One region of the Streptomyces sp. NPDC048352 genome, then DNA from elsewhere that is predicted to be linked to it. Evidence: riboswitches for the same ligand, from Rfam matches in the RefSeq annotation. Region 1 holds a riboswitch; each other region holds the start of a gene.
The links. A riboswitch is a leader RNA that binds a small molecule or an ion and turns the genes downstream of it on or off. The one in region 1 is predicted to bind cobalamin.
Positions count from the first base shown of each region.

Region 1 (9,861 bases):
CGAGTCGCTGATCGGCGACGTGGTGATCGTGAAGAACTCCAAGGACAAGCAGATCGCCCCGGACAACGGCCTCAACGGCTGGAACATGGACTGGGCGGAGTGGATCAAGTAACACCCCCGCGTCCGTAGTCCGGTGGCCCGGTGCTGTGACCCACAGCACCGGGCCACCTCGGGTTAACCGGCGCTAACCTTCCCCGTATGACCATCTCTCTCGAAGTCTCCGAAGGCGTCGGCACCATCCTGCTGGACCGCCCGCCCATGAACGCCCTGGACATCGCCACCCAGGACCGGCTGCGCGAGCTCGCGGCGGAGGCCACCGACCGCGCCGACGTGCGGGCGGTCGTGCTCTACGGCGGGGAGAAGGTGTTCGCGGCCGGCGCGGACATCAAGGAGATGCAGAACATGGACCACGCGGCCATGGTCGCCCGGTCCCGTGCGCTCCAGGACGCCTTCACCGCCGTGGCCCGGATCCCCAAGCCCGTCGTCGCCGCGATCACCGGCTACGCCCTCGGGGGCGGCTGCGAGCTCGCCCTGTGCGCCGACTACCGGATCGCCGCCGACAACGCGAAGCTCGGCCAGCCCGAGATCCTGCTCGGCCTGATCCCGGGCGCGGGCGGCACCCAGCGGCTCTCGCGGCTGATCGGCCCCTCCAAGGCGAAGGACCTCATCTTCACCGGCCGCATGGTCAAGGCCGAAGAGGCCCTGGCGCTCGGCCTGGTGGACCGGATCGTGCCCGCCGCCGAGGTGTACGGGCAGGCGCACGCGTGGGCCGCGAAGCTCGCGCAGGGGCCGGCGATCGCGCTGCGCGCCGCCAAGGAGTGCGTGGACGCCGGGCTGGAGGCGGACATCGACACCGGGCTGACCATCGAACGCAACTGGTTCGCCGGCCTGTTCGCCACCGAGGACCGCGAGCGCGGCATGCGCAGCTTCGTGGAAGAGGGTCCGGGCAAGGCCAAGTTCGTCTGAGCGCAGCTCTACGGGCTCGTCCCTCGAAGGGCGCATGAGCGCGGCTGCACGAAACCCGTGGGAGTGGATTAGCCAGGCCTTAAGGCAGCCTTAAGGGGAAACCGTGATCCACTGACCGTGATCGCCGATCAGCGGAACGTCACCCCAGGTCAGGGTGGCCCATGCGGCCTTCCGTTGCCCGTCGCATATGCCGGAGCACCCCCTCGGAATCGATCATTCCGGGGGGTGTATTCCCACGGAACGGCCCGGACGGGCGCGCGGGCCGTCCATGATGGGTGCATGGCGGGCCTGGAGGGTGTGGAACAGCCGCGGCAGCGCAGCAGCGCTTCTGCCGTACGGCTCACGGCGGCGGCCGAGGACGAAGAGGGCCTGCGGGCGCTGGAGTTGTACGGCAACCCGGCCGAGGCGGAGGTGACGCTGCCGTCCATGCCGGAGTCCGCGAGCAGGGCCCGCCGGCTGACCCAGAGCGTGGTGATCCGCTTCTGGGGGCTGTCGCCGCAGATCTCCGAGCACGCCGTCCTGCTGGTCTCCGAACTCGTCGGCAACGCCGTGCGCCACACCGGGGCCCGTTCCTTCGGCTTGCGGATGCTGCGCCGGCGCGGCTGGATCCGGGTGGAGGTGCGCGATCCCTCCCGCGGGCTGCCCTGCCTGATGCCGGTCCACGAACTGGACACCACCGGCCGGGGGCTCTACCTCGTCGACAAGCTGTCCGACCGCTGGGGCGCCGACCTGCTGCCGCGCGGCAAGATCACCTGGTTCGAGATGCGGGTCGCCGACCGCTGAGGGCCCGGAACGCCAGAAACCCCCTGTCGCCGAGGTGGGGCGCTGCGGGGGTTCCATGGGTGCGCCGAGGATCGGTGGGGTGTGTGATCCTCGGCGGGAGACTTCGCTCGGGTCAAAGGGAAGCCGTGGTTCCGACTATGGCAGACATGGGCCCGAACGCCAAAAGTCCCGAGTCGGACATAAGTGTGCATATCTCATGAGTTCGCACCTAAATCCTAGGTGAGATGGGCCACCCACCTCGCAATCGACGAATAAATATCGACCGCTCTGCGTAAATCCTTGATCACATAGCGGACAGTCGACCCTGCGGACTCGTTCAGCGAAAGTCCCAAATTGGGTCAATCATTACCTACGGGGTCAAGCGGCACTTAAATGGGCGGGTGCTCTGTTACCCAGACCGCCGTACGGCCCTGCGCGCCACCGCGGCGGCCGCCGCAGGCGCCCTCACCGCCGGTTGCGGCACGGGCGGCGGTCCGGCGGCGCCGGGCCCCGTCCGGCCCGCCCCCGCCCGACCCGACCGGCCCGCCGGGCCCGCCCCCGCGGCCCCGGCCCCCCGCCGCTTCCCCGGACAGCCCGTCGAGATCGCGCACGGCCCCCGCGACCGCCCCCAGGTCGCGCTCACCTTCCACGGCAACGGGGACCCCGCCCTCGCCCGTGCCGTACTGGCCGCGGCCGAGAAGGGCGGCGCGCGGGTCACCGTACTGGCCATCGGCAGCTGGCTCGACGCCCACCCCGAGATGGCCCGGCGGATCCTCGACGGCGGCCACGAACTGGGCAACCACACCCAGCGCCACCTCGCGATCAACGACATGTCCGAGGCGGAGGCCCAAGCCGAGATCACCGGCTGCGCCCAGCGCCTCAAGCGCCTCACCGGCTCGATCGGCACCTGGTTCCGCCCCTCGCAGACCCAGCACGCCCGCCCGCTCGTCCGCAGGCTCGCCCAGCGGGCGGGCTACCCCCACGTCCTCTCGTACGACGTGGACTCCCTCGACTTCACCTCGCCCGGCGCCGCGGCCGTCATCCGCACCGTCACCGGGACGATCCAGCGCGGATCGGTGGTGAGCCTGCACTTCGGCTACGCGGACACGGTCGACGCGATGCCGCCCCTCCTCGAAGAACTCGCGCGCCGCCGACTGCGCGCGGTGACCACCACGGAGCTGCTGACCTCATGAAGACCACCCGCCTTCCCCGGAAGGCCACCGTGCTGCTGGCCGGTCTGGTCCTCGCCGCCCTGGCCGGCTGCGGATCGGCCGACAAGGCCCCCGCCGGGGCGCTCGGCTCCAAGGGCCCGGCCAAGCCCGCCAAAGCCGTCCCGGCCGTGCCGCCGGGACTGGCCGGGATGCCGCCGCTGCTCGACCCGCACGACGTGTACGCCGCCGACCGGCCGAACCGGCTCTCGCCGGTGGTCAAGAACTTCCCGTCCCGCGTCTACGTCCCCAACACCAACTCCAACACGGTGTCCGTCATCGACCCGGCCACGTACAAGGTCATCGACACCATCCCGGTCGGCGTCCAGCCGCAGCACGTGGTGCCCTCCTGGGACATGAAGACCCTGTGGGTCAACAACAACCGCGGCCACACCCTCACCCCGATCAACCCCGCCACCGGTGAGGCCGGCAAGGCCGTCGAGGTGCACGACCCGTACAACCTGTACTTCACCCCCAACGGGAAGTACGCGGTCGTGATGGCCTCCATGGACCGCGAGCTGGTCTTCCGCGACCCGCACACCATGGACCGCGTCAAGACCGTCCCCGTGACCTGCTTCGGCGTCAACCACGCCGACTTCTCGGCGGACGGCCGGTACTTCATCGTCAGCTGCGAGTTCTCCGGCGAACTGCTCAAGGTCGACACCGAGAAGATGGAGGTGATCGGCCAGCAGAAGCTGCCCTTCGAGGGCGCGATGCCGCAGGACGTGAAGATCTCCCCCGACGGGAAGACCTTCTACGTCGCCGACATGATGGCGCACGGCATGTGGGTGCTCAGCGGCGACAAGTTCGACGTCCCCAAGCTGCTGCCCACGGGCAAGGGCTGCCACGGCCTGTACGTCAGCCGCGACTCCCGGCAGATGTACGTCTCCAACCGCGGCGAGGGCAGCATCTCGGTCTTCGACTTCAAGGAGAACCGGCTCACCAAGAAGTGGCAGCTGCCGGACGGCGGCAGCCCCGACATGGGCGGGGTCTCCGCCGACGGCAAGGTGCTGTGGCTGTCGGGCCGCTACAACGGGGAGGTCTACGCGATCGACACCACCAGCGGGAAGCAGCTGGCGCGCATCCCCGTCGGCGGCGGCCCGCACGGCCTCGCCGTCTACCCGCAGCCGGGCCGCTACTCCCTCGGCCACACCGGCATCTTCCGGTAGCCCCGCCGCCGCCGGCCCCCCTGTTGCGACGGTGCCCCGGGAGCTCGCACAGCTCCCGGGACACCGACATCCACCAGGCGGCTCCGGGGCGACCGACGTCGCCCGGGCGGCCTCCCGGTGAAGCCGTACGCCCGCCGCGGCCGGCGGCCGGGCCGAGGAGCCCCGTACGCTCCTCGGCCGCGTGCGCCGACCGTGCCCGCCCCGCCCCGCGTACCGGCTCTCGCTCTCAGCCGGTACGCGGCTGCATTCACCTCCGGGCGTATTCCGCCCGGCGGAATACGGGACCCTTTCGCCCGCGTCCCTGCGGAATGCGCCGTCGGCCTCCGGGAAATGCGCTCCGTCCCGTTCGGTGGCCGGCAGGCGGAATTCATCCGGAATTCCGAAAGCGCTCCCACCCCCGTCCCGGCGGGCCGGGACAGCCGCGCGCGCCGGACGTGAGACCTGCGGCGAAGTGGCGGCACGCACGGGGGAGGGGCGGAGCTCTCATGCTGCGTCAGCTGCGATCGTCACCGGCGGCAACCCTTGGTGCCGCATGTCCCTGGGAGCCCCGTGCTCCTGGTGTGGCGGCAATGCCGTTACGTTATGCCGTGATCCCGGAGCGTGACAAGGGGCAATCGGATTTCTTGGCCGGAATTATCGCCTCCGCGCGTTTTCCGGGCCGTTCCACCGGCTGTTCCACGGGCTTGTGCGGGGTGGAGGAAATACATATCTGCCGGCCGACCGGGACCCGCGGCGGGGCCGCGGGCCCGCTGCCGCTACCCTGAGCCGGTCAACAAGCACCGAGAAGGGGTGGACCCAGTGGCTGACATCGAGAGCGCACGCGCGACGTTCGACAAGTTCGACGTGAACGGTGACGGCTTCGTCACGGCCGACGAGTACAGCGCGGCCATGAAGGAGATGGGTGACCACTACGTCACCGCCTCGATCGCGGACTCCGTGATCGCCGCCAAGGACGCCGACGGCGACAAGCTGCTCAGCTTCGACGAGTTCTGGGCCTCCCTGAACAAGTAGGCGCGCCGCGCCCGCCTCCGCCCCGCCCGCAGGGGCGGGGGCGCGTCAGGCCGGAGTCCCGCCCCGCGGCGGCGCCGCGTCCTGCGCCGAGGACAGCTCCTCCACCTCCGAGAGGGCCTCCTCCAGCCAGCTCAGCCAGAACCCCTCCAGGGCGATGCCGCCGTGCAGCACGAGCCGGCGCAACCGGTCCGGGGCGGTGTCCCGCCCCGGCGGGAAGTCCTTCGCCTCGATGCCCTCGTACGTGGCCAACTGCGCCCGGTGCAGGTCGAGATGGCGCCGCAGCTCCGCCCCGAGCCCCTGCGGCCCGACCACCGCCGCCGCGCGGAGCCGCAGCAGCAGCGCGTCCCGCACCGGCTTGGGGTCCTGGCTCTCGTCCACCCACCGCGCCAGCTCCGCGCGCCCGTCGGGCAGTACCTCGTACTCCTTCTTCTGCCCGCGCACGGGCACCTCGCTCGGCAGCTCCCGGATCAGCCCGGACTCCTCCAGCCGGCCCAGCTCCCGGTAGATCTGCTGGTGCGTCGAGGACCAGAAGTAGCCGATGGACTTGTCGAACCGCCGGGTCAGCTCCAGCCCCGACGAGGGCTTCTCGAGCAGGGCGGTGAGGATGGCGTGCGGCAGTGACATGCCGCCATCCTAGGTTTGCGGGCCGGCCGGCGAGGCCGCCGGCCGCCACTCGGCCAGCGCCTGCGGGACCCGCGGCCCCGGCAGGTGCGCGGCGAGCAGGCCGTGGGCGCGCAGGAAGGCCGTCACCGCCGGGGCCCAGGCCTGGCGAAGGCCCGCCGAGGCCAGCAGCTCCGGGTCCGAGAGCAGCTCACCGGCGGGGCCGGTGCGGATGCCGGCCGGGGTCAGCACCGCCGCGTCGTCCGCCCAGCGGACCGCGAGGTCCACGTCGTGGGTGGCCATCACGACCGTGGTGCCGCCGGCGCGCAGGCCCGCGAGGGCGTCCAGCAGGCGTTCCTGGCCGTCCGGGTCGAGCCCGGCCGTCGGTTCGTCCAGGATCAGCACCCGCGGGGCCATCGCCACCGCGCCGGCGATCGCCGCGCGCTTGCGCTGCCCGTACGACAGCAGGTGCGTCGGGCGGTCCCGCAGCGCGGTGATGTCCAGGGCGGCCAGGGCGGCCTCCACCCGCTCGCGGACCTCCCCGGCGGGCAGCCCCAGGTTCATCGGGCCGAAGGACACGTCCTGCTCGACGGAGGCCGCGAAGAGCTGGTCGTCGGGGTCCTGCACCACCAGCTGCACCGAGGTCCGCAGCCGGGTCAGGCCCTTGCGGTCGTACGCCACCTCCGCGCCGTCCAGGCGCAGCGACCCCGGCCCCGGCCGCAGACCCCCGCTCAGCAGCCGCATCAGCGTGGTCTTGCCGCTGCCGTTGCGGCCCAGCAGCACCAGCGCGCGGCCCTCGGCGATGGCGAAGTCCACCCCCGACAGTACGGCCGGGCCGTCCTCGTAGGCGTATCCCGCGCCGACCAGCTCCACCAACGCGGTCACAGCCACAGCTCCTTCAGTACGAGGGTCCCCGCGGCCAGTGCGGCCAGCAGGGCGGCGGACCCCGTCAGGAACCGCCAGGACAGCGTCGCCCCGGGCACGAGCACCCGCAGCGCGCCGTCGTAACCGCGCCCCGCCAGCCCCTCCTGGAGCCGGGCGGCGCGGTCGAAGGCCCGGACGAACGAGGTCGCCGCGAGCCCGGCCAGCGAACGCCACACCGCCGCCCGGCTGGTCTGCCCGAGCCGGGCCGCCTGGGCGCGGCGGACCTGCGCCATCGAGTCCAGCAGCAGGAAGCCGATCCGGTACATGACCAGGGCCACGTCCACCACCGGCGCAGGCACCCCAGCCCGCACCAGCCGCGGCAGCACGTCCGAGACCGGCGTCGTGAAGGCGAACAGCAGCACCCCGAGGGAGGCCGCCGAGGTGCGCAGCAGCAGCTCCGCCGCGTGCCGGGGCCCGTCCGGGGCCAGGGCGAGGAAGCCGTCCGGGCCGCCCACCGACACCAGCAGCGGCAGCGCCCCGGTCACGCAGAACCCGAGCGGCACCCGGAAGGCCCGCCACAGCTGCCGCCCGGCCACCCCGGCGGGCCCCAGCAGCACCGCCAGGGTCGCCGCCGCGACCAGCGGCCCGCCCGGCCACGGCGGCAGGCTCACGGCGGTGAGGGTGAGCCCGAACCCCAGCAGGGCCTTCTCCAGCGGATGGCGGCCCCGCCAGCGGCTGGAGTGGGCCGCGACGTCGATCGGCAGCACCTCCTACGACTCCGGGGCGGAGTGGGCGGCCTCGGCCTGCGCCAGGGCCTGCGCCGCGCCCTGGCGGCGGCCCTTGCGGACGCCGAAGTAGTAGGCGAGCACGCCGGCTCCGAGCGCCGCCTGGAGGGCGAACAGCGCGGACTCGATCTCCGCGGAAGGCGGCTCGTACAGCGGGGAGAACCAGGGCTCGTAGTCGGGCTTCAGCTCGGTGATGGCGCTCTCGGCCTGCGCGTCGGCGCCGGTGAACGGCTCCTCCTTGCCGTCGCCGAGCCCCAGCGCGAGCGGGAGCACGGCGAGCGCCGCCACCAGGAGCAGCAGCAGGCCGTTGATCTTCGCGTTCCTGGACATCAGAGCGCCGCCTCCGTCTTCGTCCGCTCGCCGCCGGTCAGCTTTGCGACGCCGAGCCGGACCAGGTCCGTCTTGCTGGACTGCATGAGCAGCCGCATCACGAGGACGGTCAGCAGCCCCTCGCTCACCGCGAGCGGGATCTGGGTGACCGCGAAGATGCCCGCGAACTTCTCCAGCGAGCCCAGGAAGCCGCTCGCCGGGTCGGGGAAGGCCAGCGCCAGCTGGACGGAGGTCACGCAGTAGGTGACCAGGTCGGCGAAGAACGCGCCGCAGAACACGGCCGCCATCAGCGGCACGTTGGATGCGCGCAGCAGCCGGTAGGCCCCGTAGCCCGCCCAGGGACCGGCGATGGCCATCGAGAACACGTTGGCGCCGAGGGTGGTGAGCCCGCCGTGGGCCAGCAGCAGTGCCTGGAACAGCAGGGTGATCGTGCCGAGCACCGCCATGATCGGCGGCCGGAAGAGGATGGCCCCGAGCCCCGTCCCCGTCGGGTGCGAACAACTTCCCGTCACCGACGGGATCTTCAGGGCGGACAGGACGAAGGTGAACGCTCCGGACGCCCCGAGCAGCAGCGTGCTCTCCGGGTTCGACTTCACCTCGCGGGTCAGGGCGCGGACCCCGTGGACGACGAACGGGGCGGACGCGGCGCCCCAGGCGGCCGCGTGCAAGGGGGGCAGGAAGCCCTCGGCTATATGCATGTGTGGGGAGACCTCTCCAGCACCTCGTGGATGGACGACGCGCCCCGGCCGGTCTCCTGGCTCACGGGTACTGATGCCCTGGCTCCGCCTTCCCGGGCCCATGCGGTCTCCCGCGCGGGCCCAGTGGCTTCCCGCAGGATTGGAGCCGGACTTCCCGATCACAGTGGCGAGGGCCGCACCGGTTTTCCACCGGTTTCCCGAACACCAAGGCCACCCGACCCTAGTCGCCCGCACGGACCGTCACAACCCGGACCGATCCGGCCACCCGGTCACCCGCCCCCGGACGGGTCACGCCCGCTGGCCGCCCCGCGCTCCCGCGGGCACGGTGGGGGCATGGCCGACGACCAGAGCCCACGGTACGAGGACCTCTCCGCCGTCTACGTCAACTGCACCCTCAAGCGCTCTCCCGAGACCAGCAACACCGAGGGGCTGATCGCGAGGAGCCGCGCCGTCATGGAGTCCGCGGGCGCCCGGACCTCGCTGATCCGCGCCGTCGACCACGACATCGCCACCGGCGTCTGGCCGGACATGACCGAGCACGGCTGGGACAGCGACCAGTGGCCGGTCCTCTACAGCCAGATCATGGACGCCGACATCCTCGTGCTGTGCGGCCCGATCTGGCTCGGCGACAACAGCTCCGTCATGAAGCAGGTCATCGAGCGGCTCTACGCCTGCTCCTCCCTGCTGAACGACCGGGGCCAGTACGCGTACTACGGGCGCGTCGGCGGAGCGCTGATCACCGGCAACGAGGACGGCGTCAAACACTGCGCCATGAACGTCCTCTACAGCCTCCAGCACCTCGGCTACGCCATCCCGCCGCAGGCCGACGCCGGCTGGATCGGCGAGGCCGGACCCGGTCCCTCGTACCTGGACCCCGGCTCCGGCGGCCCCGAGAACGACTTCACCAACCGCAACACCACCTTCATGTCCTGGAACCTGATGCACCTGGCCGCGCTCCTCAAGCGCGCCGGGGGCGTCCCGGCCCACGGCAACCAGCGCTCCCTGTGGGACGCGGGCTGCCGCTTCGACTTCCCCAACCCCGAACACCGGTAGCGGCCGCCCGGACGGCGGCGGGCCCGGGACGTCCCACGTCCCGGGCCCGCCGTCCGTACCGCGGGATCAGCAGGTGTTCGGGTGTGCGACGTCCAGCACGAACCGCTCGGGCGAGTGCAGGACGGAGGTGGTGTAGGACGGGGCCGTGTCGAAGGCGGCGCCGAAGGTCACGTACCCCTCGAAGTCGCCGGTCATGGCGAGGCCCTTGAGCTTGCTGAGGTAGATCTGCTGGAGCTTCGGGCCCTGGTAGACGTTCTGTCCGGCGTCGTTGTGCGCGGCGGCCGGGTGCAGGCGGATCTCCAGGAAGTACTTCCCGGCCAGCGGGACGGGCTTGCCGGACCCGTCGTAGACGAGCTGGGAGACGGGAGTGACGGTGACCGGGGGCACGTAGCCTTGGAGGTCGATCACGATCCGG
Region 1 is NZ_JBEZKZ010000009.1:65,450-75,310, reverse strand. It holds gene AB0D45_RS07790 (Ig-like domain-containing protein) at 1-112, shown strand, start outside; gene AB0D45_RS07785 (enoyl-CoA hydratase-related protein) at 199-966, shown strand; gene AB0D45_RS07780 (ATP-binding protein) at 1,141-1,749, shown strand; gene AB0D45_RS07775 (polysaccharide deacetylase family protein) at 2,130-2,921, shown strand; gene AB0D45_RS07770 (YncE family protein) at 2,918-4,105, shown strand; gene AB0D45_RS07765 (EF-hand domain-containing protein) at 4,904-5,116, shown strand; gene AB0D45_RS07760 (PadR family transcriptional regulator) at 5,162-5,740, opposite strand; gene AB0D45_RS07755 (ATP-binding cassette domain-containing protein) at 5,750-6,607, opposite strand; gene cbiQ (cobalt ECF transporter T component CbiQ) at 6,598-7,347, opposite strand; gene AB0D45_RS07745 (energy-coupling factor ABC transporter substrate-binding protein) at 7,351-7,695, opposite strand; gene AB0D45_RS07740 (energy-coupling factor ABC transporter permease) at 7,695-8,393, opposite strand; cobalamin riboswitch at 8,422-8,626, opposite strand; gene AB0D45_RS07735 (flavodoxin family protein) at 8,727-9,446, shown strand; gene AB0D45_RS07730 (hypothetical protein) at 9,513-9,861, opposite strand, start outside.

Region 2 (9,861 bases), on a different contig from region 1:
AGGACACCGAGGTGGTGACGGTGGTCGGCCGCCCGGTGGCACGGCTCGCGGCCGCGCTGCACGAGCGGCGGCGGATCCTGGTCCTCAGCGCCGGAGCACCGACCCCGGACGAGATCGCTGCTCTGCTTCGAGAGCGGGGCTTCGGCCCGAGCCGGATGCGGGTGCTCGAACAGCTCGGCTCCGAGCGGGAGGACGCGTACGAGGGCACCGCGCGCGACTGGGACCACGCCCCCGGCGACCCCCTCAACGTCGTCGCCGTCGACTGCCGCCGCGACCCCGCGGCCCCGGTGCCCCGGCTCGGCGCGACCCCCGGCCTGCCCGACACCGCGTACGAGCACGACGGCCAGCTCACCAAGCGCCACGTGCGCGCCGCGACCCTGTGTGCGCTCGCCCCGGCCCCCGGCGAGCTGCTGTGGGACATCGGCGGCGGCTCCGGTTCGATCGGCATCGAGTGGATGCGTACGCACCCCTCCTGCCGCGCGGTGGCCGTCGAACGCGTCCCGGAGCGCGCGGGCCGCATCACCCGCAACGCGCACGCACTCGGCGTACCCGGTCTGCGCGTGGTCGTCGGCGCGGCGCCGGACGCCCTGGCCGGACTCCCGGCACCCGACGCGGTGTTCATCGGCGGCGGCCTGACCGCTCCGGGCCTGCTCGACGCGGCCTGGGCGGCCCTGGCACCGGGCGGCCGGCTGGTGGTCAACACGGTCACGCTGGAGTCGGAGGCGGTCCTCGCCGACCGCTACCGGCGCCACGGCGGCGAACTGGTGAAGCTGGCCGTCGCGCACGCGGTGCCGGTCGGCGGATTCACGGGCTGGCGGCAGGCGATGCCGGTCACCCAGTGGTCGGTCACGAAGACACAAGGAGATCGAGAATGACCGTGTACTTCATCGGCGCGGGCCCCGGCGCCGCCGACCTGATCACCGTGCGCGGCGCCCGGACCCTGGCCGCCGCCCCGGTCTGCCTCTACGCGGGCAGCCTCGTCCCGCGCGAGCTGCTCGCCGAATGCCCGGCGGACGCCCGGCTGGTGGACACCTCGCAGCTGAACCTGGACGAGATCGTCGCCGAGTGCGTACGCGCCCACGCGGCGGGCCTGGACGTGGCGCGGCTGCACTCGGGCGACCCGTCCATCTTCAGCGCGGTGGCCGAGCAGATGCGGCGCCTCGACGCGGCCGGCATCCCCTACGAGGTCGTCCCGGGCGTGCCGGCCTTCGCCGCCGCGGCGGCCGCGCTGAAGCGGGAGCTGACCGTCCCGACCGTCGGCCAGACCGTGATCCTGACCCGGATCGCCCAGCAGGCCACGCCGATGCCGCCCGGCGAGGACCTGGCCACGCTCGGCCGCAGCGGTGCGCTGCTGGTGCTGCACCTGGCCACCCGGTACGTCGACCGGGTCGTGGACGAACTGCTGCCCCACTACGGCGCCGAGTGCCCGGTGGCGGTGGTGGCGATGGCCAGCCGCCCCGACGAGCTGATCCTGCGCGGGACGCTGAGCGACATCGCGGAGCAGGTGAAGGCGGCGGGCCTGGTGCGCACGGCGGTGATCGTGGTGGGCCGGACCCTGGGCGCCGAGCAGTTCCGCGACAGCCACCTGTACTCGCCCGAGCGCGACCGGCATGTCTGCTGAGGTGCCCGGGGCTGATGCCGGCGGACGGCACGTCCTGATCCTGGGCGGCACGACGGAGGCCCGCCGCCTGGCGGAGGCGCTGGCGCGCGGGACCTCGTACCGGGTGACGACCTCGCTCGCGGGCCGGGTCGCCGCGCCCGTGCTCCCGCCGGGCGAGACCCGGATCGGCGGTTTCGGCGGCGTCGCGGGCCTCGCGGGCTGGATCGTCGGCCACGACGTCACGCACGTCGTCGACGCCACCCACCCCTTCGCGGAGCGGATGAGCTTCAACGCGTCGGAGGCGCAGGCGCTCACGGGCGTCCCGCTGCTGGCGCTGCGCCGTCCCGGCTGGACGCCCGGGCCGGGCGACGACTGGACGTTCGCCGACTCCCTCGCCGGCGCGGCCGCCGTCCTGCCGTCGCTGGGCGGCCGGGCGTTCCTGACCACGGGCCGGATGGGGCTGCACGCCTTCGCGCACCTCACCGACACGTGGTTCCTGGTGCGTTCGGTCGATCCGCCGGCCACGCCGATGCCGCCGCGCACGGAAGTCCTGCTGGCGCGCGGCCCGTTCGGGCTGGCCGAGGAACGGGAGCTGCTGGCCCGCCACCGGATCGACGTGCTGGTCACCAAGGACAGCGGCGGCGACGCGACGTCCCCGAAGCTCACCGCCGCCCGCGAGGCCGGGATCCCGGTCCTGGTCGTACGCCGGCCGGCGGTGCCGGCACAGGTGGCGCAGGCCGTTTCGGTGGAGGCGGTCCTGGCCTGGCTCCACCGGACCTGAGACGTACGGTCTCGCCGGTCCCGAGGCGTACTGGCTCCGCCGGGCCAGAGGCGTACTGGCTCCGCCGGGCCAGAGCCGTGCTGGCTCCGCCCGGCCCGAGGCGTGCTGGCTCCGCCCGGCTCGAGGCGTGCTGGCTCCCCGGGCACGAGACGTACCGACTCCGCCCGGCCAGAGGCGTGCTGGCTCCCCGGGCACGAGACGTACCGGCTCCACCCGGCCCGAGGCCTACCGGCTCCACCCGGCTGAGGCCTGCCGGCTCCCCCGGCCAGAGACGTACCGGCTCCACCCGGCCCGAGACCAACCGACTCCACCCGGCTGAGGCCTGCCGGCTCCCCCGGCCAGAGACGTACCGGCTCCACCCGGCCCGAGACCAACCGACTCCGCCCCGGTCAGAGGCGTACCGAATCCACCCGGCCTGAGGCGTTCGGACGCCCCGGCGCAGGCCTCGGAGGCGTACGTTCCGGGGCCGCGCCGGTCCTCCGCTTCGTGGGGCCGGTGCCTGCGCGCCGCGCCTCCCACCGGCCCGGATGCCGTCCACGCGCCCGCCGCCACCGGCCCGGCTGCACCCTCTAGGCTGAGGGGATGCGGATACGTCACTCCCTCGTCCTGATCCTCGCCGCCGCGACGCTCGTCACCGGCTGCGGCAGCAGCAGCGGGCAGGAAGCGGCGCCCCGGGTGTGGGAGCCCGACGACGCACTCCAGCGGGCCGACAAGGCCCTGGGCAGGGAAGCCGGCGACGGCCGCGTGACGATGCGCGGCACCGGCTTCCTCGCCGGCGGCCTGGACAAGACCCTGGAGGCCGGCGGCGAGGGCCCGTACCGCCTGGACCTCGCCTGCGACAGCGAGGAGAGCCCTCGGGTGACGGTGGTGCTGTCGCGCGAGGGCGGTTCCGGGGAGCGCCCGTTCGACGTGGCCTGCGGCACGGTCGGGGAGGTGACGCGGCTGAACCTCCCGGCGGGCCCGGCGCTGACCGTGCACGTCGAGCCCACCGCGCAGGACGACTCGCCCCCGGCCGCGGTGCTGTCGTGGCAGCTGCTCACCGTCGACCCCGCGGCCGTGCAGGGCTGCCCCGACGCCCTGGCGGGCTGCCCGAGTTGAGCCGGCGGTGCGGCCCGGGCTCCCCGGGCCGCACGTCTCGGCACAGCACGCGCCGCGGCACGGCACGCGCCGCGGCACGGCGCGGCCGCGCGTTCACGTCACGGGTAGCGGCGCGGCGTCCACGTCACCCGCGAGCCGTCGGGCCGCTGCGTGACCTGCGTCTGCGAGGAACCGATCAGCAGGATCGTGCGCATGTCCACCTCGGCCGGCTCCAGTTCGGCCAGCGTCACGACGCGCACCGACTGCTCCGGGCCGCCCACGTCCCGCGCGACGACCACCGGGGTCTGCGGGGCCCGCAGTTCGAGCAGCAGCTCCCGGGCCTTGGCGACCTGCCAGGTCCGGCTGCGCGAGCCCGGGTTGTACAGCGCGAGCACCAGGTCGGCCGCGGCGGCGGCGCGCAGCCGCTCCGCGATGACCTCCCACGGCTTGAGCCGGTCGGAGAGCGAGAGGGTGGCGTAGTCGTGGCCCAGCGGGGCCCCGGCCGCGGCGGCCGCCGCGTTGGCCGCGGTCACCCCCGGCAGCACCCGCACCGGCACGTCCTCGTAAGGGGCCTGGCCGGCCACCTCCAGGACCGCCGTGGCCATGGCGAAGACCCCGGGATCACCGCCGGAGACGACGGCCACCCGCTTGCCGCGCCGGGCAAGGTCGAGGGCGAACTCGGCGCGCTCGGACTCCACCTTGTTGTCGGAGCCGTGCCGGATCTGGCCCGGCTTGACCGGCACCCGGTCCAGGTACGTCGTGTACCCGACGAGCACCTCCGCGTCGGCCAGCGCCCGCCGGGTCTCGGCGGTCAGCCACAGCGGCCCGGCCGGGCCCGTGCCGACGACCGCGACCTCGCCGGGGCCCGCAGGCACGCTGCCCGGGTTCCCGATCCGGCTGGGCACGACGGCGACGGCGAAGTACGGGACGCTGTCGGGGTCGGTCTCGGCCAGGGCCCCGGTCCGCTCCCCCTCCATGGTGGCGCGCTCGACGTAGTGGGCCTCGGCCAGCCGGCCGCTGCCCTCCATGGCCCGCCGGACGGCGGGGAAGGTACGGCCGAGCTTCATCACGACCGCCGAGTCGGTGGCGGCGAGGCGCGCGGTGAGCTCCTCCTCGGGCAGGGTGCCGGGCAGGATCGTGAGCACCTCCTCGCCCTCCACGAGCGGGGTGCCGAGGCGGGCCGCGGCGGCGCTGACGGAGGTGACGCCGGGGATGACCTCGGCCTCGTACCGGTCCGCGAGCCGCTTGTGCATGTGCATGTACGAGCCGTAGAAGAGCGGGTCGCCCTCCGCGAGGACGGCCACGGTGCGGCCGGCGTCCAGGTGGGCGGCCAGCCGGGCGGCGGAGGCCTCGTAGAACTCCTCCATCGCGCCCTGGTAGCCGCCCGGGTGGTCGGTGGTCTCGGTGGTGACCGGGTAGACCAGCGGTTCCTCGACGTGGTCGGAGCGCAGGTGCTTCGCGGCGATCGAACGGGCGATGGAGCGGCCGTGGCGGGCGCTGTGGTACGCCACGACGTCCGCCTCGGCGATCACCTCGACGGCCCGCAGGGTCATGAGGGAGGGGTCGCCGGGCCCGAGCCCGACGCCGTACAGCTTGCCCTTGTCGTCCTGACGGCTCATTCTTCCTCGCTCGCGATCGCGTTGATCGCGGCGGCGGCGATGGCACTGCCGCCGCGCCGGCCCCGCACGATCAGGTGGTCGAGGCCCGAGGGGTGGGCGGCGAGGGCGTCCTTGGACTCGGCGGCGCCGATGAAACCGACGGGCACGCCGATGACGGCGGCGGGGCGCGGGGCGCCCTCCTCGATCATCTCCAGCAGCCGGAACAGCGCGGTCGGCGCGTTGCCGACGGCGACCACGGCGTTCTCCAACAGGCCCCGGTCGCGCCAGACTTCGAGTGCGGCGGCGCTGCGCGTGGTGCCGGTCTTCGCGGCGAGCGCGGGCACGGCCGGGTCGGAGAGGGTGCAGATGACCTCGTTGCCCGCGGGCAGCCGCTTGCGGGTGACACCGCTGGCGACCATCTGTACGTCGCACAGGATCGGCGCGCCGGCGTGCAGCGCGGCGCGGGCCCGCAGGACGACGTCCGGGGTGTAGCCGAGGTCCTGGGGGAGGTCGGTCATGCCACAGGCGTGAATCATGCGCACCGCGACCTGGGCGACCGAGGCGGGAAGCCCGGAGAGGTCCGCCTCGGCGCGGATCGTGGCAAAGGACTGGCGGTAGATCGCGGCGCCGTCCTTCTCGTACTCGAACACGGTGTACTCGCTCATTTCTTCACTGCGATGCGGGTGTTGTGGTGGTGCGTGCGGCCGTGAGGGCGGCCGCCAGACGGTCGTACGGGGTGGGCCGCCCGTCGAGTTCGTACCCGTCGGGGGTGGCGACCAGGTCGACCCAGGCGGTGCCGCGCGGATGGCCGCAGCGGCGCGCGCAGCCGGACCAGTGCACGGGCAGCTCGCCCGCCGAGCCTGTGACGACGGCACGCGCGTCGGCGCGTACGTCGGCCAGGGACTTGGCGCAACCGGGCTTGCCGGTACAGGCGGTGACGGTCCGCCAGGGGCTGTCGGCGGCGGTGACCAGGCCGGCGGCCCGGATCCGGGCGCCGGCGTCGGCGGGCCAAGGGGCCTCGCCCCGCGGGAGGATGACGCTGCGCCAGGGCGTGACGCGCAGCTCGCCGCCACCGGAGGCGGCGACGTCGGCGAGGACCCGCCACTGGGCGGAGTCCATCCGGCCGAGCGGCGGCAGGACGCACAGGGCGTCGCCGGCCCCGCCGGGCCGCGGCGGCTGCGCGTGCGGCCACGCCACCTCGGGCACGCGGGCCGCGTCGATCCCGGCGGCGGCCAGCCGCAGGGCGAACTCTGCGGCGTCGAGACCCCGTCCGTCGGGTAGCTCGGCGACTCGCCAGGCCCGAGTCCCGGCGGCGTCGGCGGCGTCGAGGAAGTACTCGGCGGCCAGCAGCGCCGCCCGGGGCGCGTCGGCCGCGGCGACGGCGACGGCCTCGGCGGCCGCTCCTAGCCGCACCAGCGCCCGCCCGTCCGCGCGGCCGAGCACGGTCACGTCGGGGTCGAGGGCGGCGACATCCCCGCGTCCGTCGTCGAGGGCGAACAGGAACCGCCCGGAGAGGGCGGCCGCCCGAGCGCCGGCGCACAGCACGCGGTCGAGCTCGCGCACCCAGTGCACGACGTGGGGGCCGCCCATCGGGGAGGCCACGATGTTGCGCACCCGCTCGTGGCTCGGCGCGGGCAGCAGTCCGGCGCCGTCCAGCAGCGCCGCGAGCCCGGCGCCGCAGTCGTCGGTGAGGCCGCGCAGCTGGACGTTGCCGCGCGAGGTGAGTTCCAGGTGCCCGTCCCCGAACCGGTCGGCGGCGAGCCCGAGCGCGGCGGCCTGACGGACGGTGAGCAGCCCGCCGGGGATCCGGACGCGCGCCAGGTACCCGTCGTCGGCGGCGTGCAGCCGCAGCGCGCCGGGGCAGGCGTCGCCGCGGTCGCGTATGACGGGTTCGTCCCGCGATGCGGCGGAAGGGGGCTGGGGCATGGCCGCGAGCATACCCACGATTCCCCACCCCCGACCTGTGTCCGTCGCCACCCCGAACCCCCACACCCCCACCGACACCTGAGGCCCGACGCCCGGGGAGGCGAAGCCCCGGAAATCCGACGTGACTCCACAGACGAACCCCGTGGCGCCCGGGGCGAAACCCCGGAAAAACCCACAGAACAGCGGAACAAAGCCCCGTGGGGGCGGGGGCGAAGCCCGTGGGGCGGGGGCGCGAAGCCCGGTGGAACCCGCGGGACCCGGGGCGAAGCCCCGCAGAACCCCCGGGGCCCCGGGGACGGAGCCCCCAGGCACGGGGCCCGGGGGCGGAGCCCCGGGGAACGGGCGGGGCTCAGGGAACGGGCGGGGGCCCGGGGGCGGAGCCCCGAGCACGGGGTCCGGGGCGAAGCCCCGCAGAACCCACGGGGGTCCGGGGGCGGAGCCCACGGGGGTGAGGGCGGGGGCGAAGCCCCGCAGAACCTACGCGGGCCCGGGGCAAAGCCCCCGAGCACAGGGTCCGGGGCGAAGCCCCGCAGAGCCCACGGGGGCCCGGGGGCGGAGCCCCCGAGTACGGGGTCCGGGGCGGAGCCCCGGGGAACGGGCGAAGGGCGGGGTGGGGAGCAGCCCGCGCAGCGCACCCCCACCGCACCCCCACCCGGCACCCGGCACCCGGCACCCGGCACCCGGCACCCGGCACCCGCCCACCCCCACCACGTCCCCCACCCCGGGCCCCACCACCGCCGCCCACCCCACCCCCACTCCCGGCCAGGGAAAAGGCCGCCTAAGATGACCTTCCGACGGACCGCTCGGCCCGTCATCGCCGAGGACGGCGACATGGGAGGAAGCCCGGTGCGATTCCGGCGCGGTCCCGCCACTGTGAACCCCGCGGAGCGATCGGCCGGGTGAGTCAGGAACTCCCGCTGTCCTCACTGCCCGGGGCGCGGAAACCCCGAGGAAGGCCTGCCGCCGCATGATCCTGCTGCTGTCGACGTCCGACACCGATCTGCTCAGCGCCCGCGCCGCGAACACCGCCGGCGGCCCCGTGCCGTACCGGTTCGCGAACCCCTCCCGCCTTCCCCTCGACGACCTCCCCGGTCTCCTCGACGGGGCCGACCTGGTCGTCGTACGCCTCCTCGGCGGGCTCCGCGCCTGGCAGGAGGGCCTGGACGTGCTCCTCGCGCCCGGCCAGACCCGCCCGGTGGTCGTGCTGACCGGCGAACAGGCCCCCGACGCGCAGCTGATGGAGGCCTCCACGGTCCCGATCGGCATCGCCGCCGAGGCGCATCGCTACCTCGCGCACGGCGGCCCGGCCAACCTGGAGCAGCTGGCACGCTTCCTCTCCGACACCGTGCTGCTCACCGGCCACGGCTTCGAGCCGGCCGCCACCTCCCCCACCTGGGGCCCCCTGGAGCGCACCCCGCACGCGGCCCCCGCCGGCCCGCGCGTCGCGGTGCTCTACTACCGCGCCCACCAGATGAGCGGCAACACCGCCTTCGTGCACGCCCTCTGCGACGCCATCGAGGCGAAGGGCGGGCAGCCCGTCCCCCTGTACGTCTCCTCCCTGCGCACCCCGGAGCCGGAGCTGCTCCAGGCCCTGGAGCCGGCCGACGCGATCATCACCACCGTGCTCGCGGCCGGCGGCACCCGCCCCGCCACCGCCTCCGCGGGCGGGGACGACGAGTCCTGGGACGCGGGCGCCCTGGCCGGGCTCGGCGTGCCGATCCTCCAGGCGCTGTGCCTGACGGGTTCGCGCGGCAACTGGGAGCAGAACGACGAGGGCCTGTCCCCGCTCGACGCCGCCACCCAGGTCGCCGTCCCCGAGTTCGACGGCCGGCTCATCACCGTCCCGTTCTCCTTCAAGGAGATCGACGAGGACGGCCTGCCCGCGTACGTGGCCGACCCCGAGCGGGCCTCCCGCGTCGCCGGCATCGCCGTACGCCACGCCCGCCTGCGCCACATCGAGCGGCGCGACAAGAGGATCGCGCTGGTCCTCTCCGCCTACCCGACCAAGCACTCCCGCATCGGCAACGCGGTCGGCCTCGACACCCCGGCCAGCGCCGTCGAACTCCTGCGCACGCTCATCGCGGAGGGCTACGACTTCGGCCCGGTCACCGAGATCCCCGGCCTGGTCTCCGGCGACGGCGACGAGCTGATCCGCGCCCTGATCGAGGCCGGCGGCCACGACCAGGACTGGCTGACCGAGGAGCAGCTGGCCCGCAACCCGGTCCGCATCCCGGCCGCCGACTACCGGCGCTGGTTCGCCGAGCTGCCCGCCGAGCTGCGCGAGCAGGTCGAGGAGCACTGGGGCGAGGCGCCGGGCAACATGTTCGTGGACCGTTCCTCGAACCCGGAGGGCGACATCGTCCTCGCGGCGCTCCGCCGCGGGAACCTGCTGATCCTCATCCAGCCGCCGCGCGGCTTCGGCGAGAACCCGATCGCGATCTACCACGACCCGGACCTGCCTCCCTCGCACCACTACCTGGCGGCGTACCGCTGGATCCAGGCCGCGGCCGAGGACGGCGGCTTCGGCGCCGACGCGATGATCCACCTGGGCAAGCACGGCAACCTGGAGTGGCTGCCGGGCAAGAACGCCGGCCTCTCGGCGTCCTGCGCCCCGGACGCGGCGCTCGGCGACCTGCCGCTCGTCTACCCGTTCCTGGTCAACGACCCGGGTGAGGGCACGCAGGCCAAGCGCCGCGTGCACGCCACCCTGGTCGACCACCTGGTGCCGCCGATGGCCCGCGCGGAGTCGTACGGCGACATCGCGCGCCTGGAGCAGCACCTGGACGAGTACGCGCAGATCAGCGCGATGGACCCGTCCAAGCTCCCGGCCATCCGCGCCCAGATCTGGACGCTGATCCAGGCGGCGAAGCTCGACCACG
Region 2 is NZ_JBEZKZ010000054.1:14,435-24,295, forward strand. It holds gene cbiE (precorrin-6y C5,15-methyltransferase (decarboxylating) subunit CbiE) at 1-875, shown strand, start outside; gene cobM (precorrin-4 C(11)-methyltransferase) at 872-1,621, shown strand; gene AB0D45_RS24550 (cobalt-precorrin-6A reductase) at 1,611-2,381, shown strand; gene AB0D45_RS24555 (hypothetical protein) at 2,964-3,479, shown strand; gene AB0D45_RS24560 (precorrin-2 C(20)-methyltransferase) at 3,578-5,077, opposite strand; gene AB0D45_RS24565 (precorrin-8X methylmutase) at 5,074-5,721, opposite strand; gene AB0D45_RS24570 (cobalamin biosynthesis protein CobG) at 5,726-6,982, opposite strand; cobalamin riboswitch at 7,760-7,917, shown strand; gene cobN (cobaltochelatase subunit CobN) at 7,950-9,861, shown strand, end outside.
Region 2: another riboswitch for cobalamin. It lies ahead of cobN (cobaltochelatase subunit CobN); the one in region 1 lies ahead of AB0D45_RS07740 (energy-coupling factor ABC transporter permease).

Region 3 (9,861 bases), on a different contig from region 1:
CACCAGCGGGACCACCCCCGGCCGCAGCCCCTCCGGGTCCACCGACCCGGCGTGGACCAGCAGCGCCGCCACCGCCGCCCCCGACCCGGCGACCAGCCAGGCCCGCGCCCCCCACCGGTCGGGCCGGTAGCGGGTGCGGATGCTGCGCCGCCCGCCGAGCCGCAGCCCCGCGAGGGCCAGCACGAGGCCGATGCCGAGCACGGGCAGCCCGTACGCGGCGCCTTCCGCCGCGAGCAGCCCGTACGTACCGGCGCACATGCCGAGGAGGCCGCCGAGGGTGAGGGCGTTGGTGGTGCGCCGCACGGCCGGCGGAACCTGCGCCGTACGCCCGTACCCGCGCGCGTCCATCGAGGCGGCGACCGCCACCGAGCGCTCCAGCGCCCCCTCCAGCACCGGCAGGCCGATCTGGAGGACGGCCTTCACCCCGCCGGTGGGGCGCCCGCGCAGCCGGCGGGCGGTCCGCAGCCGGGCCACGTCGGCGACCATGTTCGGCGCGAACGTCATGGCGACGACCACCGCCACGCCCGCCTCGTACAGAGCGGCGGGCAGCGACTTCAGCAGCCGCGCCGGGTTGGCGAGCGCGTTGGCGGCGCCGACGCAGATCAGCAGCGCGGCCAGCTTCGCGCCGTCGTAGAAGGCGAAGACCAGCTGCTCGGCGGTGACCCGACCGCCGAACCGGACGCCCTGCGCCCAGGCCGGGAGCGGGACTTCGGGCAGGGTGACGAGGGTGTGCGTGCCGGGGATCGGGGAGCCCAGCAGCACGGAGAAGAGCAGCCGCAGCCCGATGACGAAGAGGCCGAGCCTGACGAAGGCCCCGTAGGAACGCGCCCACGGCGCCTCCGTGCGGCGGGCGGCGACCACGTACCCGGCGACGGCGACGATCAGCCCCAGGAGGAGGGGATGGGTGGTCCGGGACGCGGCGGTGGCGAGCCCGAGGGCCCACAGCCACCAGGCCCCCGCGTGCAGGGCGTTCCCGCGCCGGGCCTCGGGGGCCCGCCAGGGCCTTTCCCTTTCGTACGCCGGCCCGTGCGGGGCGCCCGCCCGCCCGGCGGCACCGGGCCGGGCCGGGGGTACGTGCGCGGGTGCCGCGCCGTGCGTGGTGCGCCCGACGCCGCGCCGGGCGGGGTACCCACCCGTGCGGGTGGACCCCGTGGGCGGCCGGCCGGCGCCGGCCGGCCCGCCGGGAGGGCGCGCCGTCATCGCCTGCGGCGGCGGGACTGCCAGACGGTGGCCCCGCCCAGGGCCAGCAGCGCCGCGACCCCGAGGAACAGGCCCGCCGAGGGACCGGAGGAGTCCTCCTGCGCCGAGGGGGCGGCTTCGGCGGGCGCCGGGCTCCGCGGCTCCCCGTCGGCGATCGGCTCGCCACAGCCCGTCTTCGGGAAGCCGGAGATCCCGCACAGCAGCGCCGCACTGTTGTAGCGCAGCGGCTTCGCCACCTCCGCCAGCGCCTCCGCCGCCGTGGCCTCCGGGGCCAGCTGGGCGCAGGCGGTGCGCGGGGTGTCCTGCGGCGGGGTCTCGCCGCCGGGCGCGTCCCCGGGCACCCCGAAGTCGATGACCACCGCCACCCGCTTGCGGCCGTCCGCCGGGGCGGTGCCGGCGCAGACGGCCTGGAAGTCGGCGGCCGCGCGCGGCCGGGCGGCCTCGTCGGCGGCGTCCTTGCTCACCGAGAAGCGGAAGCCGAGCGTGGCGCCGTCCGCGGGGCGGGCCGTCGAGGGGCCCTGGGTGGCGTACGCCCAGCTGCCGCCCGCACCGTCCCAGAACGACCAGTAGCGGTAGCCCGCCGCCAGGGCCGGGGAGGCCGCGAACAGGGTGAGGGCCAGACCCAGGACGCCCAGGACGCCCGCGACCGCACCCGCCGCCATGTGCGGACGGCGGCCGGTCACAGCTGGTTCTTCTTCCGGCGGCCGCTCAGCAGGATGCCGATGCCCATGCCGGCGGCGGCGCCCGCTCCGACGATCCACCAGATGCTCTGGTTGCCGGAGCCCGGCTCCTCCTTGCCCTCCACCTTCTGCGCGTCGGCGTCCGCGCGCTGCGGGGCCGGGCCCGTGGCGTTCAGCGCCGAGACCAGGTCGGTGCCGCCGAAGGACTTTGGGTCGGTGCCCGTCGCGTGCGCGGTCAGGACGAGGGTGGCCAGCGCGGCCGGGTTGTCCTTGGACCACTGCGCGGAGTTCTTCTGGAGCCACTCCAGCGCGCCCGCCGCCGACTGCCGGTGGCCCGCCGCGGCGAGGGCGATGACGGCGTCGGCGGTGTTGCCGGTGTCCGCCACGGGCTGGTCGGAGCCGGGAGTGACGGCCGTGAGGTGGCCGTCCTTCCTGAGGGCCTCGGCCAGGTAGCCGGCCGCGCCCCGGGCGGCGCCCGCCGGATCGGCGGGGGCGGCCGGGCAGGCGAGCGCGGCGGCCGCGGTGTCGGAGGCGGCGGGCTCGACGAGGATGCCCTTGCCCAGACCCGCCAGGGCGGCGGCGGCCGTGGCGTCGGCGTTGGCGGCGAGCTTGCCGTCGGCGGGCTGGTAGCCGAAGGCGCCCCGGTCGGAGGCCGGCTCGGTGGAGCAGCCCAGCTGGAAGGAGAGCAGGCCGTCGTACGCGGACTTGCCCGCCTTCGACTTCACCTGGTCCGGCGTCTCGCCCGCCGTGGCCAGCGCGCTGATCACGATCGCGGTGGAGCTGCCCTCGCTGGGGGAGCCGGGGACGTAGGCCCAGCCGCCGTCCTCGTTCTGTACGGACTTCAGCCAGTCGGCCGCCTTCTTGACCTCGGCGTCCTTGCCGCCGAGGGCCTTCAGCGCCTGCACGGCGACGGCGGTGGCGTTGGTGTCGAACACCGTCTTCGCGTCGCACACGGCGCCCGCGTCCGCGCGGAAGGAGGCGAAGCCGCCGTTCGCGCACTGCTGGCCGGTGAGCCAGGCCACGGCCTGCGGGGCGGGCTTCACGCCCGCCGTCCGCTGGGCGAGCAGCGCGAGGGACTGGCGCCACACGCCGTCGTACGTCGGGTCGGCCTTGCCGAACAGGCCCGAGGGGACGACCGGGGGCGCGGAGGGGGAGGGCGGCGGGGTGTCGGCGAGGGCGGCGGGAGCGACGCCGACGCAGAGCACGGCGGATGCGGCGAGCGCTGCGGCGCTGCGACGGACGTTCATGGCGGGGCGGGTGCCTCTCGTACGGGGGGCGGGAGACAGGCACGCGCAGGCACCGGGCTCCGGCTCCGTTTACCTCGACGGTGCCGGCCGCCGGAGGACCCGGCGGCACGAGCCGCGCACCTCCGGTACGGGGCATTCCGGCTCGCCGTCCCGCGTGCTGCGGGCCGGGTCACGGTTGCGGGTCAGCGCCGGATTCGCACCGGCTTCCCCCCATACGGAAGTGTGGACGACGGGCTCACTGTACCGGCCCGTAGCCGGCGGGTCGGGGGGCCCGGGGCGGCAGTGCCCCTTACCGGGGGCGGCCCGGAGTGCGGCGCGGAGTGCGGCCCCGTGGCCGGGCGCGGCGGGCGAGGGCCGGCTCCGGCCGCACCGGATCACAGCGCCCGGTACGCCACCGGGTCCGTGCCCGGCACCGCCTCCGCCCGGCCCTGCTTCACCAGCCGCCGCAGGTGGGCCTCCGCTTCCGAGACGGCGATGTTCCGGGATCCGTACGGGATCTGCTCCCAGGGCCGGTTCCACTCCATCCGCTCCGCGAGCCCCCAGGGGGTCAGGGGCTCGGCCAGCAGCCGCCACAGCCCGGTCAGCCGCTCCTCGTGGTGCTCCAGCAGCTCCCGCACGCGGGCGGGGGCGTCGGTGAAGGCGTGCTGGTGGGCGGGGAGCACCTCGGCGGGCCCCAGGCGGCCGACGCGTTCGAGGGAGTCGAGGTAGTCGCCCAGGGGGTCGGTGACGCGGGTGTCCCCGGGGGCCTCGTACAGGCCGATGTGCGGGGAGATCCCGGGGAGCAGGTGGTCTCCGGAGAAGAGCCGGCCGTTGCCGGGCAGGCCCGCGGGGTGGGCCTCCTCCAGGTGCAGGCAGACGTGGCCGGGGGTGTGGCCCGGGGTCCAGATCGCGCGCAGGCGGCGCCCGGCGAGGGGCAGCAGCTCGCCGGGGACGATCTCCCGGTCGGGGACGGCGGCGCTCAGCCCGGGCAGGGTCCGCATCCGCCCGCTCGCCCGGGCCGCGCGCAGAGGGGCGACGTGCTCCTCGGGGGCCCCGGCGGCGGCGAGCTTCTCGCCCATGTAGTCGAACCAGACGCCCGGCTCGGCGGAACGGGTCCGCACGACGACCTCGGTGTCGGCGGCGTGCATGGCGATCCACGCCCCCGAGGCCTCCCGGACCTGGCCGGACAGGCCGTGGTGGTCGGGATGGTGGTGGGTGATGACCACCCCGTGCACGTCGGCGACCGCGAGGCCGAGCACGCCCAGCCCGGCGATGAGGGTGTCCCAGGAGGCGGGGTCGTCCCAGCCGGTGTCGACCAGGACGGGCCCGCGGCCGGTGTCGAGCACGTGGACGAGCGTGTGGCCGAGGGGGTTGTCGGGGATGGGCACCTTCAGGGCCCAGACACCCCCGCCGTGGTCGGTGACGTGGGGGGTGGTGGTCGGGGTGGGGTGAGGCGTGGGCTGGGGTGCGGCCTCTGACATGGGGGCTCTCCCTGCTGACTGGCCGGTGACGAGAACGCGTTTCAGTAGGAGCCCAAGTCGACCATCTCGCGGGCTTCCTGACTACCCGCAGGATCTTGCGGCAGCCCGCGCCCGGCCGTGTGCGGACCGTGGACTCCTCGAACTAGAACTGGTATCAGTTCTGCGACATCGGTGAGATCGTGCGCAGCCCCTGGAGGCATCGGACATGACCGAGCTCGTGGAACACGCCCAACTGTTCATCGGCGGGGAATGGACGGATCCGCTGGGCACCGGCACCATCCGGGTCGTCTCCCCCCACACCGAGCAGGTCATCGGCAGCGTCCCGCACGCCTCCGAGGCCGATGTGGACCGCGCCGTGGCCGCCGCCCGCAAGGCCTTCGACGAGGGCCCCTGGCCGCGCCTGTCGCTGGAGGAGCGGACCGCCGTCGTCTCCCGGATCAAGGACGCCATCGCCGTCCGGCACGAGGAGATCGCCCGCTCCATCAGCTCCCAGAACGGCTCCCCGTACTCCTGGAGCATCCTCGCCCAGGCCCTCGGCGCGATGATGGTCTACGACTCCGCCATCAAGGTCGCCGCCGCATACCCCTACGAGGAGCGCCGTCAGGGCGCGCTCGGCCCGATCCTCGTGCGCCGCGAACCGGTCGGGGTCGTCGCCGCCGTCATCCCGTGGAACGTCCCCCAGTTCGTCGCGGCGGCGAAGCTCGCGCCCGCGCTGCTCACCGGCTCCGCGGTCATCCTCAAGCCGTCCCCCGAAGCCCCCCTGGACTCCTTCATCCTGGCCGACATCGCACGGGAGGCCGGGCTGCCGGAGGGCGTGCTCTCGGTCCTGCCCGCCGACCGCGAGGTCAGCGAGTACCTGGTCGGACACCCGGGCGTCGACAAGGTCGCCTTCACCGGCTCCGTCGCCGCCGGCAAGCGCGTCATGGAGGTCGCCGCGCGCAACCTGACCCGGGTCACCCTCGAACTCGGCGGCAAGTCCGCCGCCGTGATCCTGCCCGACGCCGACGTGGAGAGCACCGTCGCCGGGATCGTCCCGGCCGCCTGGATGAACAACGGTCAGGCCTGCGTCGCCCAGACCCGCATCCTCGCCCCGCGCAGCCGGTACGCGGAGGTGGCCGAAGCCCTCGCGGCGGCGGCCGGCGCCCTGGTCGTCGGAGACCCCCTCGACCCCGCGACGCAGCTCGGCCCGCTCGTCGCCGAGCGCCAGCAGCGGCGCTCCCTGGACTACATCCGGATCGGCCAGGAAGAGGGGGCCAAGATCCTGGCGGGCGGCGGCCGCCCGGCCGGCCTGGAACGGGGCTGGTACGTGGAACCCACCCTCTTCGGCGACGTCGACAACTCGATGCGGATCGCCCGCGAGGAGATCTTCGGCCCCGTGGTGTGCCTGATCCCCTACGGGGACGAGGAGGAGGCGGTGCGGGTGGCCAACGACTCGGACTTCGGCCTGAGCGGCAGCGTCTGGACGGCCGACGTCGAGCACGGCATCGACTTCGCGCGCCGGGTGCGCACGGGCACCTTCAACGTGAACACCTTCAGCCTGGACATGCTGGGGCCGTTCGGCGGCTACAAGAACAGCGGCGTGGGGCGGGAGTTCGGCCCGGAGGGGCTGAGCGAATACCTGGAGCACAAGATGATCCACCTCCCGGCGGGTGCGTGATGGGGGACCGCTGGCAGGTCGAGGTCGACCGGGGGGTCTGCATCGGAGCGGGCATGTGCGTGAACCACGCCCCGGACGCCTTCACCCTCGACTCGGCCCGTCAGTCCCACCCCCGCTCCCCGGTCACGGACGCCAACGAACCCACGCTGACGGCGGCGGAGGGCTGCCCGGTGGAGGCCATCCTCATCACCCTGTCCCCGTCGGGGGAGGCGGTGTTTCCGCCGGAGGAGTGAGGGGTGGGGTGGGGTGGGGGGCGGGGTGGGGGAGCGGGGTTTCGGTGGGGCGGTGTCAGGGCTGGTTCGGGGGTTTCCCGTCAGTCCCATCGTCGTTCCGTGTCGTGCCGGCCTGTCAAGGGCGCTCCTTCGTCGCGTCGCTTCGCGATGGCCTTCGGCCACCCTTGACAGCCCGTCCCGCCCCGGAAAGCCGAAAGACTGCCGGGAAGCCCCCGAAAGAACGGTCACCAGGGAGGACAGGCAGGAGCGGGTCCCTCAGGGACGAGGCGAGGGGCCAGGGGTCATGACCCCTTCCCGGATCCGGGCCCGTGTCTGGGGCTGATAACCGCACCAGAGGTTGACCAGGAGACCGTCCGGCGGGCTGCGCAGGCCACCAGCCGCCAATTGGCCCGCGTGCGGGGGGTGATGGGCCTGACAGACTCGACGCCTGACTACTCAGGGAGTTGTGATGCAGGTAGCCGTGGTCACTTTCGACGGGTTCAACGAACTCGACAGCTTCATCGCCTCAGCACTGATCAACCGGTCCGGTCTGGAGGCCTTCATCACGACGCCTACCCCGGTGGTCACGTCGATGAACGGCGTCGAGGTGACCGGGCAGCGGTCGATGGATTTCGTGACCGAGGCGGATGTCGTGCTGATCGGCAGTGGGGTGAAGACGCGTGACGTGGTCGCCGACGACCGGCTCCTGTCCATGCTGCCGCTCGACCCTTCGCGCCAGCTGATCGGTTCGCAGTGCTCCGGCGCGCTCGTGCTCGCGCGGCTCGGCTTGCTGGGTGACATGCCCGCCTGCACGGACATGACGAGCCGGCCCTTCGTCGAGGCCTGCGGCGTCACCGTGCTGGACGCCCCCTTCCACGCCGAGGGGAACATCGCCACCGCCGGCGGCTGCCTGGCCTCCCAGTACCTCGCTACCTGGGTGATCAGCCGCACCCTCGGGGAGGAAGCCGCTCGCGCCGCCATCGACTACGCCGCCCCGGTCGGCGAGAAGCTGGAGACCGTCCAGCGCTCCCTGCGCGCTGTCCACGCCGGTGAGAGTGCCGTGATCTGACCCGCCTACTGCTGCCGGATGGGCTCCTGATCAACATTTGGTGCAGGTACCAGCCCCAGACGGCCGCCGGACGCCAAGCAATGAGAAGTGCGTAGCGATCTGTCGCGCCCATCAGCTTCCCGCGCTGCTCTGGTCGCCGTTCGGTGCGGGTGGGGCCGGGCCCCCGGTCCTGGACGCGGATATGGGGCCCGGATGCCCGGCGGGCCATGGCCCTGGCCCCTCGCCTCGTCCCTGAGAGACCCGCCCCTCGGACCTGTCCCTGGTGACCGTTCTTTTGGGGGTTTCCCGGCAGTCTTTCGGCTTTCCGGGGCGGGACGGTCGGTCAAGGGTCGCCGAAGGCGATCGCGAAGCGACGCGACGAAGGAGCGCCCTTGACGGGCCGGCCCGACGCGGAATGACGATGGGACTGACGGGAAGCCCCCAAACCCTCCCTGATCCGGTCCCGGGAGACCCCGTACCCGCACCCCCACCCCTACGCCACAATCAGGCCTTCCGCGCCGCAGCCGCCCCCGCCGAAGCCCCCGCCCCCGTCAGGTCGATCAGCCGGCACACCGTCTCGATGTCGATCTTCACCTGGGCGATCGACGCGCGGCCCGAGAGCCAGGTGATCAGGGCCGAGTGCCAGGTGTGCTCGATGACCCGGACCGCAGAGAGCTGTTCCGCCGTCGGCGGGGCGTCGAGGCCCATGGCGTCCAGGATGATGGCCGTCGTCAGCCGCGAGACCGTGTCCACCTCGGGCGAGACGCTCCGGTCCGCGAAGGTCAGGGCGCGCACCATCGCGTCCGCGAGGTGCGGTTCCCGCTGGAGGGCGCGGAAGGCGCGCATCAGGGTCTCCGCGACGCGGGCCGCCGGCTCCTCGCCCGCCGGGGGGCGCTTGCGCAGGGTGGTGTGCATGTGCTGGAGCTGGTCCTGCATGGTGGCGACGAGCAGGTGCACCTTGGACGGGAAGTAGCGGTAGAGGGTGCCCAGCGCGACGTTCGACGACTCCGCGACCTCCCGCATCTGCACGGCGTCGAAGCCGCCCCGGCTGGCCAGCTGCGCGCTCGCGTGCAGGATGCGGCGCCGGCGCGCCTCCTGGCGTTCCGTCAGGGGAGGCGTCACGGCCTTCGCTTCCGCTGTCATGTGTCCCGTTCCTGGCGTTCCGTGTCGTTGCGGCGGCTGATTCCGGGATGGTCCGCGGGTCAGCATGTCAGGCGCCCGAGCCGTGGCGCGAATCACCTGCTCCGCCTCTTACGGTGTGGTTTCCGGCCGGTAGATTCAATGGTCTTCAGGGGATCAACTCTGAAACTTGTTCTACATTATCCGAGCGGTTACGCTCCGGCGAAAGTGCAGGGAGAAGGGGGCCGAGAGTGACCGCAGAGGCCATGGTGACGAGCCCTTTCGCAGGGTCCGCCACCGACGGCGACCGCCCGTTGCGCATCGCACTCCTCACCTATAAGGGGAACCCGTTCTGCGGCGGCCAGGGCGTCTACGTCCGCCACCTCTCCCGGGAGCTCGTCAAGCTCGGGCACTCCGTCGAGGTCATCGGCGCGCAGCCCTATCCGGTGCTGGACACCGGTGCCACGCTCACCGAGCTGCCGAGCCTGGACCTGTACCGCAGCCCCGACCCCTTCCGCACGCCCAAGCGCGGCGAGTACCGGGACTGGATCGACGCCCTCGAGGTCGCCACCATGTGGACCGGCGGGTTCCCCGAGCCGCTGACCTTCTCGCTGCGCGCCCGGCGCCACCTGCGGGCCCGTGCGGGCGAGTTCGACGTCATCCACGACAACCAGACGCTCGGCTACGGACTGCTGGGCGACCTCGGCGCGCCCCTGGTCACCACCGTCCACCACCCCATCACCGTCGACCGCAAGCTCGACCTCGCCGCCGCCAAGGACCGCAAGAAGCGCGCCTCCGTCCGGCGCTGGTACGCGTTCACGCGCATGCAGGGCCGGGTGGCCCGCCGGCTGCCCTCGGTGCTGACCGTCTCGGGCTCCTCCCAGCAGGAGATCGCCGAGCACCTCGGCGTGCGCGACGACCGCATCCACGTCGTGCACATCGGCGCGGACACCGACCTGTGGTCTCCGGACCCCTCCGTCACGGAAGTCCCCGGGCGGATCGTGACCACCTCCAGCGCCGACGTCCCGCTCAAGGGGCTCGTCCACCTCGTCGAGGCCCTCGCCAAGCTGCGCACCGAGCAGCCCGACGCCCACCTCGTCGTCGTCGGCAAGCGCGCCGAGAGCGGGCCGGTCGCCCGCGCGATCGAGACGTACGGGCTCCAGGACGCGGTGCGGTTCGTCAAGGGCATCACCGACGCCGAACTCGTGGACCTCGTGCGCAGCGCCCAGGTCGCCTGC
Region 3 is NZ_JBEZKZ010000028.1:1,163-11,023, forward strand. It holds gene AB0D45_RS16765 (energy-coupling factor transporter transmembrane protein EcfT) at 1-1,200, opposite strand, end outside; gene AB0D45_RS16770 (SCO2322 family protein) at 1,197-1,862, opposite strand; gene AB0D45_RS16775 (prenyltransferase/squalene oxidase repeat-containing protein) at 1,880-3,127, opposite strand; cobalamin riboswitch at 3,241-3,371, opposite strand; gene AB0D45_RS16780 (MBL fold metallo-hydrolase) at 3,502-4,587, opposite strand; gene AB0D45_RS16785 (aldehyde dehydrogenase) at 4,793-6,244, shown strand; gene AB0D45_RS16790 (ferredoxin) at 6,244-6,477, shown strand; gene AB0D45_RS16795 (DJ-1/PfpI family protein) at 6,926-7,525, shown strand; gene AB0D45_RS16800 (TetR family transcriptional regulator) at 8,009-8,647, opposite strand; gene AB0D45_RS16805 (glycosyltransferase family 4 protein) at 8,875-9,861, shown strand, end outside.
Region 3: another riboswitch for cobalamin. It lies ahead of AB0D45_RS16775 (prenyltransferase/squalene oxidase repeat-containing protein); the one in region 1 lies ahead of AB0D45_RS07740 (energy-coupling factor ABC transporter permease).